DNA from 3 places in the Stenotrophomonas sp. GD03680 genome. Region 1 is predicted to be linked to each of the others. Evidence: predicted binding sites of a transcription regulator. Region 1 holds the regulator's gene; each other region holds the start of a gene.
What was found. The regulator HrcA, encoded in region 1, represses chaperone genes, less so after heat shock. The targets are predictions, from matches to a motif close to TTNGCACTCNNNNNNNNNGAGTGCNAA.

Region 2: the regulator HrcA is predicted to act here: its motif matches at 3,132-3,158, upstream of rpoH (RNA polymerase sigma factor RpoH).
Region 3: the regulator HrcA is predicted to act here: its motif matches at 3,247-3,273, upstream of N5J29_RS00255 (co-chaperone GroES).

The regions. Positions count from the first base shown of each region.
Region 1 covers NZ_JAOCKC010000010.1:4,763-11,035, forward strand. The annotation lists gene dnaK (molecular chaperone DnaK) at 1-584, opposite strand, end outside; gene grpE (nucleotide exchange factor GrpE) at 791-1,306, opposite strand; gene hrcA (heat-inducible transcriptional repressor HrcA) at 1,370-2,434, opposite strand; gene recN (DNA repair protein RecN) at 2,549-4,210, shown strand; gene N5J29_RS12350 (LysR family transcriptional regulator) at 4,254-5,171, opposite strand; gene N5J29_RS12355 (SGNH/GDSL hydrolase family protein) at 5,269-6,273, shown strand, end outside.
Region 2 covers NZ_JAOCKC010000001.1:14,642-20,914, reverse strand. The annotation lists gene purH (bifunctional phosphoribosylaminoimidazolecarboxamide formyltransferase/IMP cyclohydrolase) at 1-815, shown strand, start outside; gene purD (phosphoribosylamine--glycine ligase) at 877-2,163, shown strand; gene rpoH (RNA polymerase sigma factor RpoH) at 2,245-3,120, opposite strand; gene ung (uracil-DNA glycosylase) at 3,398-4,111, opposite strand; gene N5J29_RS00055 (response regulator) at 4,108-4,950, opposite strand; gene ftsX (permease-like cell division protein FtsX) at 4,958-5,905, opposite strand; gene ftsE (cell division ATP-binding protein FtsE) at 5,909-6,273, opposite strand, start outside.
Region 3 covers NZ_JAOCKC010000001.1:56,908-63,180, forward strand. The annotation lists gene N5J29_RS00240 (protein-disulfide reductase DsbD) at 1-813, opposite strand, end outside; gene cutA (divalent-cation tolerance protein CutA) at 810-1,148, opposite strand; gene N5J29_RS00250 (endonuclease) at 1,217-3,007, opposite strand; gene N5J29_RS00255 (co-chaperone GroES) at 3,320-3,607, shown strand; gene groL (chaperonin GroEL) at 3,689-5,338, shown strand; gene N5J29_RS00265 (hypothetical protein) at 5,513-5,905, shown strand; gene N5J29_RS00270 (hypothetical protein) at 5,944-6,273, shown strand, end outside.

The DNA.
Region 1 (6,273 bases):
TACACAACGATCTTGCGATCCTTGTTGTCGCCCTTGTCCAGGCCATAGGCCAGCGCGGCCGCGGTCGGCTCGTTGATGATGCGCTTGACGTCCAGGCCCGCGATGCGGCCAGCATCCTTGGTGGCCTGGCGCTGGCTGTCGTTGAAGTAGGCCGGCACGGTGATGACCGCTTCGGTGACCTTCTCACCGAGGAAGTCCTCGGCGGTCTTCTTCATCTTCTCCAGTACCTTGGCCGAGATTTCCTGAGGCGCCATCTTCTTGGCGTCGCTGGTCGCCACCCACGCATCACCATTGTCATGGGCGAGGATGCTGTACGGGACGTGGGCGATGTCCTTCTGCACCTCGGCGTCGGTGAACTTGCGGCCGATCAGGCGCTTCACCGCGTAGAAGGTGTTCTTCGGGTTGGTCACCGCCTGGCGCTTGGCCGAGGCACCGACCAGGACTTCGCCGTCCTTGGTGTAGGCGACGATCGACGGGGTGGTGCGATCGCCTTCCGAATTCTCGATGACGCGGGCCTTGCCGCCGTCCATGATCGCCACGCACGAGTTGGTGGTGCCGAGGTCGATACCAATGATCTTGCCCATGGGGGAGACTCCTGAGAAATGCTGTGTGGATGTCAGTCCGGCCGCTCGGCCGGTGGATGAATGGGATGTGGGGGAGGCTCGTGGAACATTCAAGCCATCTCCCGAACGCTGTGTTCAGCCGTTCAAGGTTCGCCGGGCATGGCCCGGCGATGACGATCCGGGGGTAGCGCCGGGCCATGCCCGGCGGCCGCTCCCGGATGGACCGCTCAGTCGGCGGCCACCACCACCAGCGCCGGCCGCAGCAGGCGCTCGTTGAGCAGATAGCCCTTCTGGAACACGGTCACCACGCTGCCCGGGGCGGCGTCCGGGGCCGGCACCTGGCTGATCGCCTGGTGGTGCTCCGGGTTGAACGGCTGGCCGGTCGGGTCAATCAGGACCAGGCCGTTGTCGGCGGCGACCTTCAGCAGCTGCTTGTAGGTCAGCTCCAGGCCCTCGCGCAGCGGGTGCGGGTCGTCGCCGGCGGCCTTCAGGCCGGCATCCAGGCTGTCGAACACGGGCAGCAGCTCGCCCAGCAGCTTCTCGTTGGCGAACTTGCGGGCCTGCTCGATGTCGCGGGCCACGCGCTTGCGCTGGTTCTCCAGGTCGGCGCGCTCACGCAGCGCATCGGCCCTGACCTGCTCGACTTCCGCGCGCAGGCGCTCCACTTCGTCATTGACGCCTGCTGCGGCGGCCGCGTCGGCGGCGCTCTGCTGGGATTCGAAATCTGGATGTTCGTGGTTCATGTCTGGGTCCCTGGCGGTCACTCCCCGCCTCCACCCACCCTAGTGTGGGCGGGATGCTGCGTTTCAAGCGTCCGCGGCACCGGATCCGCGTCCGGTCGGTGAAAAGGCCGCCCCCAGCATGTCGGCGGTGGCCTGTACCAGCGGGATCATGCGGTCGTAGGCCATCCGCTTCGGCCCGATCACCCCCAGCACGCCCAGCACCTGCCCGTTGGCCGCATACGGGGCGGTCACCAGCGAAACGCCCTGCAGCGGCATCATCCCGGTCTCTTCGCCGATGAAGATGCGCACGCCCGGGGCCTGGATGGTCCGCTCCAGCAGCTGCAGGATCTCGCGCTTGCTGGAAAACAGCTCGAACAGTTCACGCAGGCGCTCCAGGTCGGACAGGTCCTGGACCCCCATCAGGCGGGTCTGGCCCGCCACCAGCATGTCGTCGGCCGCGGGCTGCAGGGCCTGCTCGGCCAGTTCGATGCTGTGCGCCAGCAGCTGCTCCAGCTCGGAGCGGGCATCGCGCAGCTCCAGCAGCAGGCGCGCCCGGATCTCCGCCAGCGGCAGCCCGGCGAAATGGGCGTTGAGGTAATTGGCGACCTGCTCCAGCTGGCCCGGCGCGAAGTCCTGGCGGGTTTCGATCACCCGGTTCTGGACCTCGTTGTCGGCGAACACCAGGATCGCCAGCACCCGGCGGCCGTCCAGCGCCACGAAATCGATCTGGCGGAAGGCGAACTGCTCGCGCCGCGGCGCGCTGACCACGCCGACGAAGTGGCTCATCGCCGACAGCAGCTCGGAGGCACTGCCGAGCAGGGCCTGGGTGCTGCCGCCACCGGCCAGTTCCTGGCGCAAGCGGGCCAGCTCGCCCTCGCCCGGCGGCTGCATCTGCAGCAGGCTGTCGACAAACACCCGGTAGCCATGCGCGGTCGGGATCCGCCCGGCGGAGGTATGCGGCGACGCCAGCAGGCCCAGGTCCTCCAGGTCGCCGAGGATGTTGCGGATGGTGGCCGGGCTGACTTCCAGCCCGGCCACGCGCGCCAGCGTCTGCGAGCCCACGGGCTCACCATCCTGGATGTGGCGCGCGATCAGCGTGCGCAGCAGATGGCGCGCGCGCGGGGCGAGTTGGTCGGCGGAACCGTGCATGGAATCAACCTGTGAGACACGGAGACTAGATAATGGCGCCGGATCACCTTGGCAAGCCATTGGACCGCCCGCGTGCGCGTGCTAGCGTTGCGCGGCTCAGCTACCCCCAGACCCATGCTCAGACACCTATCGATCAAGGATTTCGCCGTCGTCCGCGCCACCGAACTTGAATTCGGGCCTGGCATGACCGTGGTTTCAGGCGAGACCGGCGCCGGCAAGTCGCTGATGGTCGACGCGCTGGGCTTCCTGTCCGGCCTGCGCGCCGACAGCGGCGTGGTCCGCCACGGTGCCGCCCGCGCCGAGCTGTCGGCCGAGTTCGCGCTGGAGCATCTGCAGGCCGCACGCCAGTGGCTGGCCGACAACGAGCTGGACGATGAGGACCAGTGCCAGCTGCGCCGCGTGATCCGCGCCGACGGCGGTTCGCGGGCCTGGATCAACGGCCGCCCGGTCACCCTCGCCCAGCTGGGCGAACTGGCCGCGCTGCTGGTGGAAATCCACGGCCAGCATGAACAGCAGGCCCTGCTGGCGCGTCCTTCCCAGCTGGCCCTGCTTGATGCCTATGCCGGCAACGAGGAAGAGCGCCGTCAGGTCCGCCGCGCCGCAGCCGCCTGGCAGGCACTGGTCGATGAATCCCTGGCGCTGTCGCAACAGGGCGACGTCAGTGACCGTATCGGTTTCCTCGAGCATCAGCTGCGCGAACTGGACCGTGAGGATCTGGAGCCCGAATCGATCCTCGCGCTGGGCGCCAGCCATCGGCGCCAGGCCCATGCCAGCGCGCTGCTGACCGCCTGCCAGGCCGCCAGCAACCAGCTCAACGGCGACGAGGGCAGCTCGGCGCTGGATCAGCTGCAGCAGGTGCGGCACGAACTGGCCCGGCTGATCGAACACGACCCGCGCCTGGGCGAGGTGGACAGCCTGATCGAAAACGCGTCGATCCAGCTGCACGAAGCCCTGTCCCTGCTCGACCGCGTGCACGACGACCTGGATGCCGACCCCGAGCAGTTCGAGGAGAACGAGCGCCGTCTCGGCCGCCTGCACGACCTTGCGCGCAAGCATCGCGTGCCGATGGACGAACTGGGCGCGCAGCGCGAGCGCATGCATGCCGAAGTGGAGCAGCTGCGCGGCGCCGACGAACGGCTGCAGCGCCTGGCCGGCGAGATCGACAAGGCCGCGGCCGCCTGGCGGGTGCAGGCCGAAGCACTGACCGCAAGCCGGCGCAGTGCGGCGGCCGCGCTGTCGACCACCACCACCGGCATCATCGCCGAGCTGGGCATGGGCGGTGGCCAGTTCCTGATCGAGCTGGAACCCCAGGACGGCGGCAAGCCCGACCCGCAGGGCGCCGAACGCGTGGAGTTCCTGGTCGCGGCCAATGCCGGTCAACCACCACGCGCCCTGCGCAAGGTGGCCTCGGGTGGCGAACTGTCGCGCATCTCGCTGGCAATCGAAGTGGCCGCGCTCGACCTGGACGCCGTGCCGACCATGGTGTTCGACGAAGTCGACTCGGGCATCGGTGGCGCGGTGGCCGACATCGTCGGCCAGAAACTGCGCGCCCTTGGCGAGAAGCGCCAGGTGCTGTGCGTGACCCACCTGCCGCAGGTCGCGTCCAAGGGCCATGCCCACTACCGGGTCAGCAAGGCACCGGTGGAAGGCATGACCCAGAGTGCGGTGGAGAAGCTGGACCTCAAGGCACGCGAGGAAGAACTGGCACGCATGCTCGGTGGCGTCGAAGTGAGCAAGGAAGCGCGCGCGGCCGCCCGCAAGCTGCTGCAGGTCTGACGCCGGCGGCGTCGAGCGACGCCCGGTCCGTCCCACCGCAGGTTCACCCCAGCGGCCGCGCCAGATCCACCTTTTCCACCAGGAAATCCAGGAACGCACGCACCCGCAGCGGCAGATAGCCACCCTGCCCCAGGAATACCGCGTGCACCTCTTCCAGATCGCCGGGATTGGCCTCTTCCAGCACCGGCAGCAGCCGCCCGGCCGCTATGTCGTCCCTGACCTGGAACGCGGCCAGCCGGGCCAGCCCGAGCCCTCCCAGCACCAGCTGCCGCAGGGCATCGCCGTTGCTGGCGCGCGCATTGCCGCTGGTGGGCACGCGCAGCACCTGGCCGCCCTGCAGCAGCGGCCACCCCTGCATCGCCCGCGCATGGCCGATGTCCAGCCGGTTGTGCGTCTGCAGGTCGTCGACGTTGCCAGGCAGACCGTGTCGCTGCGCATAGCCGGGTGAGGCCACGATCATCATCCGCGTCGCCCCCAACCGTCGTGCCACCAGGCTGGAACTCTTCAGCGGACCGGCCCGCACGGCCACATCGGTGCGCTGCTCGAGCAGATCGATCACTTCATCGGTCAGGGTCAGGTCCACCCCCACCTGCGGGTGCTGCTGCAGGAACATGGGCAGCAACGGCAGCAGGAAATGCTGGCCGAAGGGCACGTTGGCATTCACCCGCAGCCGCCCGCGCGGTTCGGCATGCGCGCTCGCACAGCGCTCGGCCTCTTCCAGGTCAGCAAGCACGCGCAGCCCGCGCTCATAGAAGGCGCAGCCCTCCGGGGTCAGCTGCAGCTGGCGGGTGGATCGCTGCAGCAGGCGCGTGCCCAGCCGCTGCTCCAGCCGCGCCACCAGCTTGCTGACCGCCGAGGGCGTCATGTCCAGGCTGCGGGCCGCCGCAGAGAATCCGCCGGTTTCGATCACCCTCACGAACACTTCCAGCTCGCCGGAGCGATTGATGTCGGGTCGCGGCATGGTGATGAATCCAGTTCACAGATGATTATCCAGGCGCAGTCTAGTTCACAGAAAGCGGCAGGGACACCATGGCCCCTCCTTCCGACGGACCCTTCCGATGAACCGCCTGAGCACGTTGACCACCGCTGCCCTGCTCACCCTGTCCGCAGCAGCCAGCGCCACGGCCGCCCCTCCCCGGCACTGGGTGGCCAGCTGGCAAGCCAGTCCACAACCGGTTTGGCAGGCAGACTTCCTGTTTCCGACGCTGATCCCCGCAGAGCTGGCCGACCAGACCTTCCGCCAGACCGTCCGCATCAGCCTGGGCGGCTCGCGCCTGCGTGTCCGCTTGAGCAACGCCTACGGGACACAGCCACTGCGGGTGGGCCGGGCCACCCTGGCGGCACATCCGGGCGAGGTGCCGCAGGCGCTGACCTTCGATGGCCAGCCCGGCGTGCTGATCGCGCCTGGCCAGGACCGGCTCAGCGACGCGCTGCCACTGCCCACGCGCAACCTGCAGTCGCTGCAGGTCAGCATCCATCTGCCACAGCCCACGCCGCTGCGGACGTTCCACTGGGAGGGCCGGCAGACCAGTTGGATCGCGCCGGGTGACCAGAGCCTGGCTGCGGACCTGGACGGGGCCCGCAGCACCACGGCCCGCCTGCTGCTGTCCGGCATCGACGTCGAAACCGCAGCCCGCGCGCGCAGCGTGGTGGTGATCGGCGACTCGATCACCGATGGCGCAACGGCCAGCCTCGACCAGGACCAGCGCTGGACCGACCATCTCGCCGCACGGCTGGCACCGCAGGGAATCGCAGTGGTCAACGCCGGCATCTCCGGCGGACGCCTGCTGCGCGACGGCATGGGGGAATCCGCCCTGGCCCGCGTCCCGCGCGATGTCCTCGACCAGCCCGGTGTCGCCAGTGTGATCGTGCTGATCGGCATCAACGACATCAGCTGGCCGGGCACAGCGTTCGCGCGCGGCCAGGACCGGCCCGGGCTCGCCGAACTGCAGGCCGGCTATCGCAGCCTGGCCGGACAGGCCCATCGCCATGGACTGCGCATTGTCGGCGCAACCCTGCCGCCGTTCGCCGGTGCCCTGCCCGGCACCCCGCTGGACGACTAC
Region 2 (6,273 bases), on a different contig from region 1:
AGGAACTGAGCTACAACAACCTGGCCGATGCCGATGCCGCCTGGGAATGCGTGCGCCAGTTCGATGCGCCGGCCTGTGTCATCGTCAAGCACGCCAACCCGTGCGGCGTGGCGGTGGGTGCCGGCAACGGCGATGCCTACGAGCTGGCCTACGCCACCGACCCGACCAGTGCCTTCGGCGGCATCATCGCCTTCAACAAGCCGCTGGACGCCGCCACCGCACAGGTCATCCTGGACCGTCAGTTCGTGGAAGTGCTGATCGCACCGGACTACGAGCCGGCGGCGCTGGAATACGCGCAGAAGAAGGCCAACGTGCGCGTGCTGCGCATTCCGCATGGCGACGGCCTGAACAACTTCGACAGCAAGCGTGTCGGCTCGGGCGTGCTGCTGCAGTCCTCGGACAACCGCGGCATGACCCGTGACGAACTGAAAGTGGTCAGCAGGCTGGCACCGACCGACAAGCAGTTCACCGACCTGCTGTTCGCCTGGAAGGTGGCCAAGTTCGTGAAGTCCAACGCGATTGTGTACGCCAAGGACAACCGCACCATCGGCGTGGGTGCCGGCCAGATGAGCCGCGTGTATTCGGCGCGCATCGCCGGCATCAAGGCGGCCGACGCGAACCTGGTGGTTGAAGGCTCGGTGATGGCTTCCGATGCGTTCTTCCCGTTCCGCGACGGCATCGATGCCGCCGCCGCCGCCGGCATCAAGGCGGTCATCCAGCCGGGCGGCTCGATGCGCGACGCCGAGGTGATCGCCGCCGCCGACGAGCATGGCCTGGCCATGGTGTTCACCGGCGTGCGCCACTTCCGCCACTGATCCGCATCACCAAGCCGGGCCCTGCCCGGCTTTTCTTTTCTGCTTACGAGAACCCTGTCCCATGAAGATCCTCGTCATCGGCTCCGGCGGCCGCGAACACGCCCTGGCATGGAAGCTGGCCCAGTCCTCCCGCGTCGATGAGGTACTCGTGGCACCCGGCAACGCCGGCACCGCCACCGAAGACAAGTGCCGCAACGTGGCGGTGAAGGTCACCGACATCGATGGTCTGCTGGCCCTGGCCCAGGCCGAAGGTGTTGAACTCACCGTGGTCGGCCCGGAAGTGCCGCTCGTGGCAGGCGTGGTCGATCGGTTCCGTGCCGCCGGCCTGCGCATCTTCGGGCCAACCGCCGCCGCTGCCCAGCTGGAAGGCAGCAAAGCCTACGCCAAGGACTTCCTGGCCCGGCACAACATCCCGACCGCGTTCTACGCCGTGCACACCGACGTGGAGGCGGCACTGGCCTACATCCGCGAGAAGGGTGCGCCGATCGTGGTGAAGGCCGATGGCCTGGCCGCCGGCAAGGGGGTGATCGTTGCAATGACCCTGGCCGAGGCCGAGGATGCGGTGCGCGACATGCTCTCCGGCAACGCATTCGGTGACGCCGGCGCACGCGTGGTGATCGAGGAATTCCTCGACGGCGAGGAAGCCAGCTTCATTTCGATGGTCGATGGCGTGCATGCGCTGCCGATGGCCACCTCGCAGGATCACAAGCGAGTCGGCGACAGTGATACCGGGCCGAACACCGGCGGCATGGGCGCGTACTCACCGGCCCCGGTGGTCACGCCGGAGGTGCACGCGCGGGTGATGCGCGAGGTGGTGAACCCGACCGTGCAGGGCATGATCGCCGACGGCATTCCGTTCACCGGCTTCCTTTACGCAGGCCTGATGATCGATGCCAGCGGCGCACCGAAGGTGATCGAGTTCAACGTGCGCTTCGGTGACCCGGAAACCCAGCCGGTGATGCTGCGCCTGCAGTCGGATCTGGTCGAGCTGGTGGAAGCCGCCATTGATGGCCGCCTGGACCAGGTGCAGGCACAGTGGGATGCGCGCCCGTCGCTGGGTGTGGTGCTGGCCGCGAAACCTTACCCGGAATCGCCGGTCACCGGCGATGTGATTTCCGGACTGGATGAGGTGCCGGCCAGCGCCAAGGTCTTCCATGCGGGTACTGCACTGGACGCGCAGGGCAGGGTGGTCAGTGCCGGCGGCCGCGTGCTGTGCGTGGCGGCGCTGGGTGACAGCGTGCGTGATGCGCAGGCCAATGCCTACGCCGGTGTGGCCAAGGTCAGCTGGGCCAACGAATTCCACCGCAACGACATCGGCTGGCGCGCGATCGCGCGTGAGCACGCGTAAAGGGCAGCGGCCTGTTGCTTGGCAGACCCAACAAAAAACCCGGCAATGCCGGGTTTTCTGTTGGATAACTGTGATGTCACATCACGCGGTGAACAGCGCCTTCATCTTCTTCAGGGCATTCGCCTCGACCTGGCGGATGCGTTCGGCAGACACGCCGTACTCGTCTGCCAGTTCCTGCAGCGTCACCTTGCTGTCCGCATCCAGCCAACGGCGGCGGATGATGTCACGCGAACGCGCATCCAGTTCGGCCATGCCTTCGCGCAGCAGCTGCAGCTGGTTGTCCTCGCTGTCGGCACGCTCGTAGGCCATCGACGGATCTTCATCGTTGGCCACCAGGTATGCGGCCGGCGACGGCGGCGCATGATCGTCATCCTCGTCGCTGGGCGCATCGAAACCGATATCGCGACCGGACAGGCGCGACTCCATTTCCATGACCTCGCGCTCGGACACGTTCAGATCCTTGGCCACCGCGCTGACTTCCGCGGCGTTCATCCAGCCCAGGCGCGTCTTCGACTTGCGCAGGTTGAAGAACAGCTTGCGCTGCGCCTTGGTGGTGGCGACCTTGACGATGCGCCAGTTCTTCAGGATGAACTCGTGCATCTCGGCACGGATCCAGTGCACGGCGAAGGAGACCAGGCGCACGCCCATGTCCGGGTCGAAGCGCTTGACCGCCTTCATCAGGCCGATGTTGCCTTCCTGGATCAGGTCGCCCAGGGCGAGGCCATAGCCGTTGTAGCCGCGGGCCACGTGCACCACGAAGCGCAGGTGCGAATGCACCAGCTCACGGGCAGCGTCCAGATCGTTGCCGTCGCGGAAGCGACGGGCCAGGTCCTGTTCGTCATCGACCGACAGCACCGGGATCTGGTGCACGGCACCGATGTAGGCGTCCAGCGAACCGAGCGCACTGGGAATCGGGAGATTGTTTGCCACAAGGGCAGTAGAGGTGTTCTGGCTCATAGGCACCCATCTTAGCAGTCCGGGATTTGGACTGCTAAAGGAGGAAAAAGTTCCAGCATCCTATTGATGCAACACTGGTCCCAAACAGAGCCCTACCGTAGCGCGATTTGATGACAGTGGCGAGCGCGCTTTTCGGGATTCACAATCCCTTGGAATTCAACCAATTACCTGCCGGGAACCGGCCGATTCCGGTCAAGCGGAGCTGAACGGGCCGTTCCGAAGGCCCATTCAGGCCAGGAAACGTTGCCCGGTGTTCAGGCCCGGCTGCCGGCGGAGGTCAAAGCGCCGCGCGCGGCGGCAGCGACCAGTCGATCGGCGCCTGCCCGCGACGCTGCAGATAGTCGTTGGCCATCGAGAAATGCCGGCAGCCGAGGAAGCCACGATGGGCCGACAGCGGCGAGGGATGCGGGGCTTTCAGCACACGGTGGCGCCGGGTATCGATGACCTTGCCCTTCTGCTGCGCGTAGGCCCCCCAGAGCATGAACACCAGGCCTTCGCGTTCGCGGTTGAGCACATCCACCACGTGGTCGGTGAAGCCTTCCCAGCCGCGGCCCTGGTGGGCGCCGGCCCTGCCCTCCTCCACCGTCAGCACGGCATTGAGCAGCAGCACGCCGCGCTGCGCCCACGGCACCAGGCAGCCGTGATCGGGACGGGGGATGCCGAGGTCGCCCTCGATCTCCTTGTAGATGTTCAGCAGCGATGGCGGCACCGGAACGCCGGCGGGCACCGAGAAGCTCAGTCCGTGCGCCTGGCCGCGCCCATGGTACGGGTCCTGGCCCAGGATCACCACTTTCACCTGTTCGAACGGCGTGGCGTCGAACGCCGCGAAGATCTGCGGCCCCGGCGGGAACACCGCCGCGCCGGCCGCCTTGCGCTGGCGCAGGAAGGTGGAGAGTTCGCGCATCTGCGGCTGCAACAGGTAATCGCCGACCTGCTGCTTCCAGCTCGGTTCCAGCTGGATCGTCGGGGTGTCCACTACGTCATCGGTCATCGCAACAGGGGTCCATCGTTCAAGCGGGCCAGGCGCAGCTGGAACAGCACCTTGGTCACCAGCAGGCGCTCCTCGATCGGCTTCAGCACCAGATCATTGGCACCGGCCTGCAGCAACCCGGTCTGGTTGTGTGGATTGCCGTCGCCGGTCATCACCAGCACCGGCAGTCGGCGTTTGCCGTAGCCGAAATCCACGCGCACGCGCTGCACCACGTCGCGTCCGCTCAATTCGCCCTTCAGGGTGACGTCGGTCAACACCAGGTCGATGCGGTGGCGGCTGCGGCCCAGCGATTCGGCCGTGAGCAGGGTGAAGGCCTCTTCGGCACTGACCACGTGCAGCACGTTGAGCTGTTGGCGTTCGAGCATGCGCTTGGTCGCCTCCGCCACCACCCGGCTGTCCTCGATGTAGAGGATGGTCGCCCCGGGAATGGTCTGCGGCTGCACATAGCCACGGATGAAGGTCGCCAGCGCCTCATGGCCCAGCGCCTTGTCGAAATAGTCGGTGACGTACTCGGTGAAGCGCCGCTGCTCCAGATGCTGCTGCGCATCGCCGGAGACCACGATCACCGGCACGTACGCCTGGCCGGCAGCTTCGCGGACCGTCCGCGCCAGCGCCAGGCCGTCGCCGTCACGCAGGGTCAGCGAGGTGGTGACCAGGTCTACCGGCCCCTGGGCCAGCGCCTGCTGGGCATCCTCGATGCTGTCGCAGCCGATCACCTCCACGCCCGGCAGATCACGCTGCAGCACGTCGGCGATCAGCTTGCGCACCAGTTTGGAACCGTCGACCACCATCACCCGCGTAGCGGGCCCTTCAAGGTGCTTCAGCGCTTGCGGTTGCATGCCGGTCTCAGGTGTCGGTCGGGCGGGTCTGGCGGAGGAAGTGGCCGGTGACCAGCCACGCGCCCAGCCAGCCCAGCAGCAGCGTGCCCAGCAGGACCAGGCTGCCATGCAGCAGGTCCAGGCCGTGCAGCTCGAACGGGCTGCCGTAGCTGCGTGACAGGTCAGCCAGCGGCGCGCGCAGGGCGGCGCCGGCAACACCGATCAGGGCCAGCGCCACCGCGCCGGCGCCCAGCCCGTACCAGGCGCCCAGATACAGGAAGGGCCGGCGGATGAAGCCATCGCTGGCGCCGAGCAGCTGCAGCACGCCGATTTCCTCGCGCCGTGCCTGGATGTCGAGGCGCACGGTGTTGCCGACCACCAACGCAGCGCCGACGCCGAGCAGCACCGAAAGCACCTGTACCAGCCGTGCGCCGAACGCCAGCCACGCATCCAGCCGCTGCCGCCACAGCGCATCGTGCTGCACCAGATCGGCCTCGGGCAGGCTTTCCAGCGCACGCGCCAGACGCGCATCGTCCTTGCCCTGCCCCGGGGTGATGACCAGCAGCGAAGGCAGCGGATTGTCATTCAGCGCGTCGATCGCCTCGCCAAGGCCGGCATCGCGCAGCTCCTGCAGCCCTTGCTCGGGCGTGCGCACGGTCACCTCGCCGACGTCATCGCGGTCGCGCAGCTGGCCGGCCAGGCGCAACGCACCCGGGCCATCCACCGTGCCCTTGAGGAAGACATTGATGTCGCGCGACTGCTGCACGCTGCCGGCGAAATGCTTGAGGTTGTCCAGCGCGATCGACAGGCCCAGTGGCAGTGCCAGCGCCAGCGCCATGACCATCACCGTCAGCAGGGTCGCCCACGGCTTGCGGCAGGCGCGGCCCAGGCTGAACACCACGCTGTGCACGTGGTGCTGGAACCACACGCCGAGACGCGAGGGTGCGGCGGCTTCGCTGTTTTCGTTCTTCGCCATGCGTTACTCCGCCAGATCCTGCGGCGAGATGTCGTCCACCAGCCGGCCGTGGTCGAGAATCAGCACGCGCTTGCGCATGCGACGCAGCAGGGGAAGGTCGTGGCTGACCACCAGCACACTGGTGCCGCGCGCGGGCAGCTCGGCAAACAGGGCCATGATCTCCGCCGCCAGGGTCGGGTCCAGGTTGCCGGTCGGCTCGTCGGCAACCAGCAGCTTGGGTTCACCCACGATGGCGCGGGCGATGCCCACGCGCTGCTGTTCGCCGGCCGACAGCTGCGACGGCAGCGCCTTCTCGCGATGGCCCAGGCCCATCCGTTCCAGCACGGAACGCACGCGCTTGCCGATGTCGCCACGGCGCGTACCGCGCA
Region 3 (6,273 bases), on a different contig from region 1:
GCGCAGCGGCAGCGGCACTTCGACCTGGTTGAAGTACACCGACACATCGCCGAAGTGCTCGTCGCGATGCGACTGCGCGGCGGGCCAGCGCGGCGTAGCAGCCAGCACACCGGCACTGCCTTCCAGCTTCAGCGAGGTGCGATCGCGATACAGGTAGTAGCCCGGCGCGGGACTGAAGCGCAGCAGCAGGGTGTTGCCATCGCTGGCGATCGCGTCGAAGCCGAAGGCCTGTTCGGAGGGCAGCGGAAGCGCCTGGCTGTTGCTGCTGCCGGGCAGGCGCAGGCCACCACCGCTGCCGGCCCCGGCAAGCGGAGTGTTGAACGCGCTCACGCCGGTGACCCGCGCGGTTGGCAGGGCGGCTGCGGCGCCACCGCCACCACCGGGCAGTGTCACCTGGACCACGCGCTTCTGCGGCGGGTAGCAGACACCGGCATCGGCGCAGCCCTGGTAGCGCACTTCCAGGCTGAGGGTGCCGGCCGCATCCGTCGGGGCGCCCGGCAGCGAAACCTGCAGGCGTTCGCGGTAGGTCTCGACCTCGCCGAAGAAATCGTCGTGGTGCTTGGTGCCGCTGGGCATCTGCAGCGCACCGGCATTGAAGGCCGGGTCGGCCTTGACGCTGGTGCGGTGGCGATAGAGGTAGTACCCCGGCGCGATCTTGAACTGCAGCTGGATCTGGTTCCGCTCCGGCGCACTGGCGGTCAGCGCGAACGCCTGGTCCACCGGCAGCAGATCTTTCTCGTCCAGGGCGAATGCAGGCAGGGCCAGCGAGAGCAGGGCGCACAGCGCGGCGGCACGGGCAAACAGATTCATCAAGCGGTGTCCTCCCGGGTCTGCGCCCGGATCCAATCCAGATAGGCCGGCAGTCCGGCCCGGGCTTCGACCGCGATGCACTCGGGGAGTTCATACGGATGCAGTTCGACGATCCGCGCCATCGCTGCCTCCACGCGGCTGGCCGTGGTCTTCACCAGCAGCTGCAGCTCGGCATCGGTAGTGACCTCGCCCTGCCAGCGGTAGGTCGACTGCGCCCCTTCCAGGCGCGTTACGCAGGCGGCCAGGCGCTCGCCGACCAGCGCATGCGCGATGCGCTCGGCACTGGCCCGGTCCGGGCAGGTGGTCAACAGCAGCAGGACGGGATCGACGGTCGGCATGACCGTCGAGTATAGGGCCGCCGCCGGATCAAGGTCCGGCGGCGGCGATGGACCGCTGCGTTGCGCGGTCAGTTGGCCAGCTGGCAGGTCGCCGGCTTGGCCGAGGTGAACAACGCCGGCGTCGCCCACTCGGGGTGGTCGATGAACGGGTTGCGGTTGCCCTGGAAGCTGTAGATCACGTCGTTGCGCGCGCGCTCGGCGTCGTCCGGCGGATCGGACAGATGCCAGTCGATCAGGGTCGAGAGCAGGCCCATGTAGGCCGGCGAACTGCTGGTCCTGACGATCCGGCTGCGGTCGTCGGTCAGCTCCAGGTCCGGCTCGGACTGGCCGGTGGCTGCATCCTTGCCGCCCTCGTAGCGGATCGCCATGTACATCACCGCGCGCGCCATGTCTCCCTTGCGATGGCCCCACACCTCGAAGGTGCCGGTGTTGCCGTCCGGCGTGCGCACCCAGTTGGAATTGCCCGGGTAGCCGCCGCTGCCGCCGCCATGGCCGTTGTTGGCCTCGGTGGCGCGCTCGCCACAGTTGGCATCGCACTTGCCGAACGGCTTGTTGCCGCGGTCGGCATTCCACTGCGCATCGGTCAGGTACAGCATGTGGGTGTCGGTGTAGGGCGCGTAGGGCAGGCCCTTGTCGCCGGTGGTGCTGGCAAAGCCCAGCGAGTTCGGCCAGGTGTGCTCGCGGTTGTAGGTCAGGCCGCTGCCCGTGCCAGCGCGATCGCTGACCTTGGCGTAGCTGCGGTTGCGATAGGCATCGAGGATGCGGTTGGGATTGTTCGGATCCTCGTCGGCGATCTCCAGGATGGTCCAGGTGCTGGTGCCCGACCCGCTGTACGGATAGGCGGTGTGGCCCTTGATGGTCGCGTGCAGCGAGCAGCGCAGCTGGCTCGGGCTGGAGGTGTTGACCCTGGAGTAGTAGCCCGCCGGTACGCCGGGATTGCCCGGATCGGGGTTGCCCGTGGCGCTGGCCACGGTGAAGGCGATGCGGCTGTCGGCAGCCGGATGCGCGCCCTGCAGGTCGGTGATGCGCGCGGCGCGGATGTCGAAGCGGCAGGCCTCACCGGCCACCAGCGCGGTGTTGGTGGACAGCTTCACGCTCCTGCCGCTGGCCGGGTGGGTCAGCGGTACGCTGCCGGAGGCGCCGCAGCTCAGCGCGAAGGCGCCGCTGGCCAGGTTCACCGTCTCGCTGAACACCACTTCCAGATCGGCCGCGGCCGGGAACGTGCTGCTGCCCTGGGCGGGGGTGGTGGTGGACACCGATGGCGGCGTATTGGGACCGGGCGTACCCCCACCGCTGAAGGTCTGGCCGTTGTTGCAGCTGCCGAAGGTCTGCGTCGCCGATTCGGCCCAGGTGAAGTGGGCGTACTGGCTGCCGCTGCCCGTCAGCTGCAGTGAGGTGCCAGGGGCCGTGCTGTTGGTCTCGGCCACCGGAATGTTCTGGCTGGTCATGCCTGCGGCAGGACCGCCGGAGGCAGTGATCGTGCCCTCATAGCTGAGGAACTGGACCACCTTGCCGCTGGCGTCGACCAGCGCGATGCCGTCGTTGGGACCGTTCTGGATGCCGTTGGTCGGATAGCTGACCACGGCCAGGGTGGCGCTGCCGCACCCGGCCGCGCTGCCGGCAGGGACGGCCGTGTCGGCGTACACCGAAGCGGCCGACGGCGTGCTGCCGTTATAGAGATACAGCCGATAGCCGGACAGATCCTCGCCGGCGGTGGCCACGACCTCGATCGCCTCGCCGACGTCACCAGCTGCGGTGCTGTCGTCGTAATGCAGTTCGTTGATGAAGACCTCGGCCTGGGCCGGCGCGGTGGCCAGGGCCAGCACGCAGGCGGTGGCGAGCGGGGACAGCAATCGCATCGACGACTCCTTGTGATTGGGAATGCGCGGCCGAGCCTAAGGCCGATCCAGTGACACTTTGTCGTAAATGAACGTCAGATATCTGACAGTGCGACGTTGGTCACCTAATTCGGGGCCACCCCACCGCACTGCCGCAGCGTCCGGCGCGGAAACTTTTTTCGCGACGCCCCTTGAAAGCCTCCCGGGGGGCTCCATCTCTGCCGTGCTCCCGACCTTGTCGGGTTTCTTCACGTGCGGTTCTGGCACTCGCCTGGTGCGAGTGCTAACATCGCCGGACTTTTTTAGACCAATCAATCACTTAAGAGGTCTCCTATGAGCATCAAGCCGCTGCACGACCGCGTTGTGGTCAAGCCGATCGAAGCCGACGAAATCTCCGCCGGTGGCATCGTCATCCCCGACTCGGCCAAGGAAAAGTCCACCAAGGGTGAAGTCGTGGCCGTCGGCCCCGGCAAGCCGCTGGACAACGGCAGCGTGCGCGCGCCGTCGCTGAAGGTCGGTGACAAGGTCATCTACGGCCAGTACGCCGGCAGCTCGTACAAGAGCGAAGGCGTCGAGTACAAGGTCCTGCGCGAAGACGACGTGCTCGCCGTCATCGGCTGAGCCCCGCCGCGACCTGTTTCAACCTGATCCCCACATCCCAGCCGCCGGGCACGGCCCGGCGCGACCAATGAGGTAATTGCAATGGCTGCCAAGGATATCCGTTTCGGTGAAGACGCCCGTTCGCGCATGGTGCGCGGCGTCAACGTTCTCGCCAATGCCGTCAAGGCCACCCTCGGCCCGAAGGGCCGCAATGTCGTGCTCGAGAAGAGCTTCGGCGCCCCGACCATCACCAAGGACGGCGTCTCCGTCGCCAAGGAAATCGAACTGGCTGACAAGTTCGAGAACATGGGCGCGCAGATGGTGAAGGAAGTTGCTTCGCGCACCAACGACGACGCCGGCGACGGCACCACCACCGCCACCGTGCTGGCCCAGGCCCTGATCCGCGAAGGCGCCAAGGCCGTTGCTGCCGGCATGAACCCGATGGACCTCAAGCGCGGTATCGACAAGGCCGTCGTGGCTGCCGTCACCGAGCTGAAGAACATCTCCAAGCCGACCGCTGACGACAAGGCGATCGCCCAGGTCGGCACCATCTCGGCCAACTCGGACGAGTCGATCGGCCAGATCATCGCTGACGCGATGAAGGAAGTCGGCAAGGAAGGCGTGATCACCGTTGAAGAAGGCTCGGGCCTGGACAACGAGCTGGACGTGGTCAAGGGCATGCAGTTCGACCGCGGCTACCTGTCCCCGTACTTCATCAACAACCAGCAGTCGCAGACCGCTGACCTGGATGACCCGTTCATCCTGCTGCACGACAAGAAGATCTCCAACGTCCGTGACCTGCTGCCGGTGCTGGAAGGCGTCGCCAAGGCCGGCAAGCCGCTGCTGATCGTGGCCGAGGAAGTCGAAGGCGAAGCGCTGGCGACCCTGGTGGTCAACACCATCCGTGGCATCGTCAAGGTCGTGGCCGTGAAGGCCCCGGGCTTCGGCGATCGTCGCAAGGCGATGCTGGAAGACATGGCCGTGCTGACCGGCGGCACCGTGATCTCCGAAGAAGTGGGCCTGTCGCTGGAGAAGGCCACCATCAAGGACCTGGGCCGCGCCAAGAAGGTGCAGGTCTCCAAGGAGAACACCACCATCATCGACGGCGTGGGCGACAAGGCTGCGGTCGAATCGCGCGTTGCGCAGATCAAGACCCAGATCCAGGACACCTCCTCGGATTACGACCGCGAGAAGCTGCAGGAACGCGTGGCCAAGCTGGCCGGCGGCGTTGCCGTGATCAAGGTGGGTGCGTCCACCGAAATCGAAATGAAGGAAAAGAAGGATCGCGTCGACGACGCCCTGCACGCTACCCGTGCAGCCGTTGAAGAAGGCGTGGTTCCGGGCGGCGGCGTTGCACTGGTCCGTGCGGTCACCGCGTTGGCCGGCCTGAAGGGCGCCAACGAAGACCAGAACCACGGCATCCAGATCGCCCTGCGCGCGATGGAAGCCCCGCTGCGCGAGATCGTCGCCAACGCCGGCGAAGAGCCGTCCGTCATCGTCAACAAGGTCAAGGAAGGCAGCGGCAGCTTCGGCTACAACGCCGCCACCGGTGAGTTCGGCGACATGCTGCAGTTCGGCATCCTGGACCCGACCAAGGTGACCCGTTCGGCGCTGCAGAACGCGGCCTCGATCGCTGGCCTGATGATCACCACCGAAGCCATGGTTGCCGAAGCTCCGAAGAAGGACGAGCCGGCCCTGGGCGGCGCCGGTGGCATGGGCGGCATGGGTGGCATGGGCGGCATGGACTTCTAAGGTCCGCTGTTCCCGATGAAGTGAAAAACCCCGCCGCAAGGCGGGGTTTTTTTTGTGGGCCGTTGGCTTGTCTCATAAGCCCCTGTTCGCAGAGACCTGGTGGTCGTATGATGCAGTAGGCTTCCGGGGCTAGCAGCTTGGCCCCTACTCGGGGGATTTCGGAGTGCTGACGGCATGAAAGCTTTCAAAAGCGAAAACGCCAAGCAATTGTTGAGTGACCCCAAGCGATCGGCGCAGTTGCGCGATTTGTTGGTTAAGGGGGCTGAACTGGATGATTTTTTGTCCGGCTCTAGACTTGTACATGAGAGTGCAGGTGTTCGGGCGTCGCGCGAAGTGCAGAAGTCGTTGACTCATGCTTTGCAGGCCTGCCGGGCGAATACCGCAGAGATCCAGCGGCAACTGCAGCAGTTGCAGGCGGAATTGGAGAAGTTGAGATCAAGGGCCGAGGCACGGACATCAAAAGCATCCTCCTCGTCTCAGTCAGCATCTCGCCGTGAGCCAGATGTGTCAGAACTTGATCGCATCGGTGAGCGCCTTCAGGCGGTCCGGAACGTCTTGAACAAGTAGATCGTCGCATTTCAGGAAACACGACGGGGCACTCAAGGATGAATGTAGCGCTACCCGCGTTGATCGTTTTCTTTCTTCTTGTCCCTGGGTTCATTGCTAGATCCCAAGTCCAGAAGATCGAGAGTGAAGTTCTCGATTACTCCCCTTTCGGTGCAGTTGTCGCCCAAGCGCTGGTTTGGGCTTTCCTGCTTCACGCCCTCTGGCTCACAGGAATGCATTTGTGGACAAGCCGGGAGTTTGCGCCCGAGCATCTACTCGGAATGATGTCAGCCAGCTCGAGCCTGCAGTCTGATTCTGTACGTTCCGTCGCTGGTCAATGGAAGGAAATCGCTCTTTACTTTGGATCCATGGTTGCGTTTGCCTACATC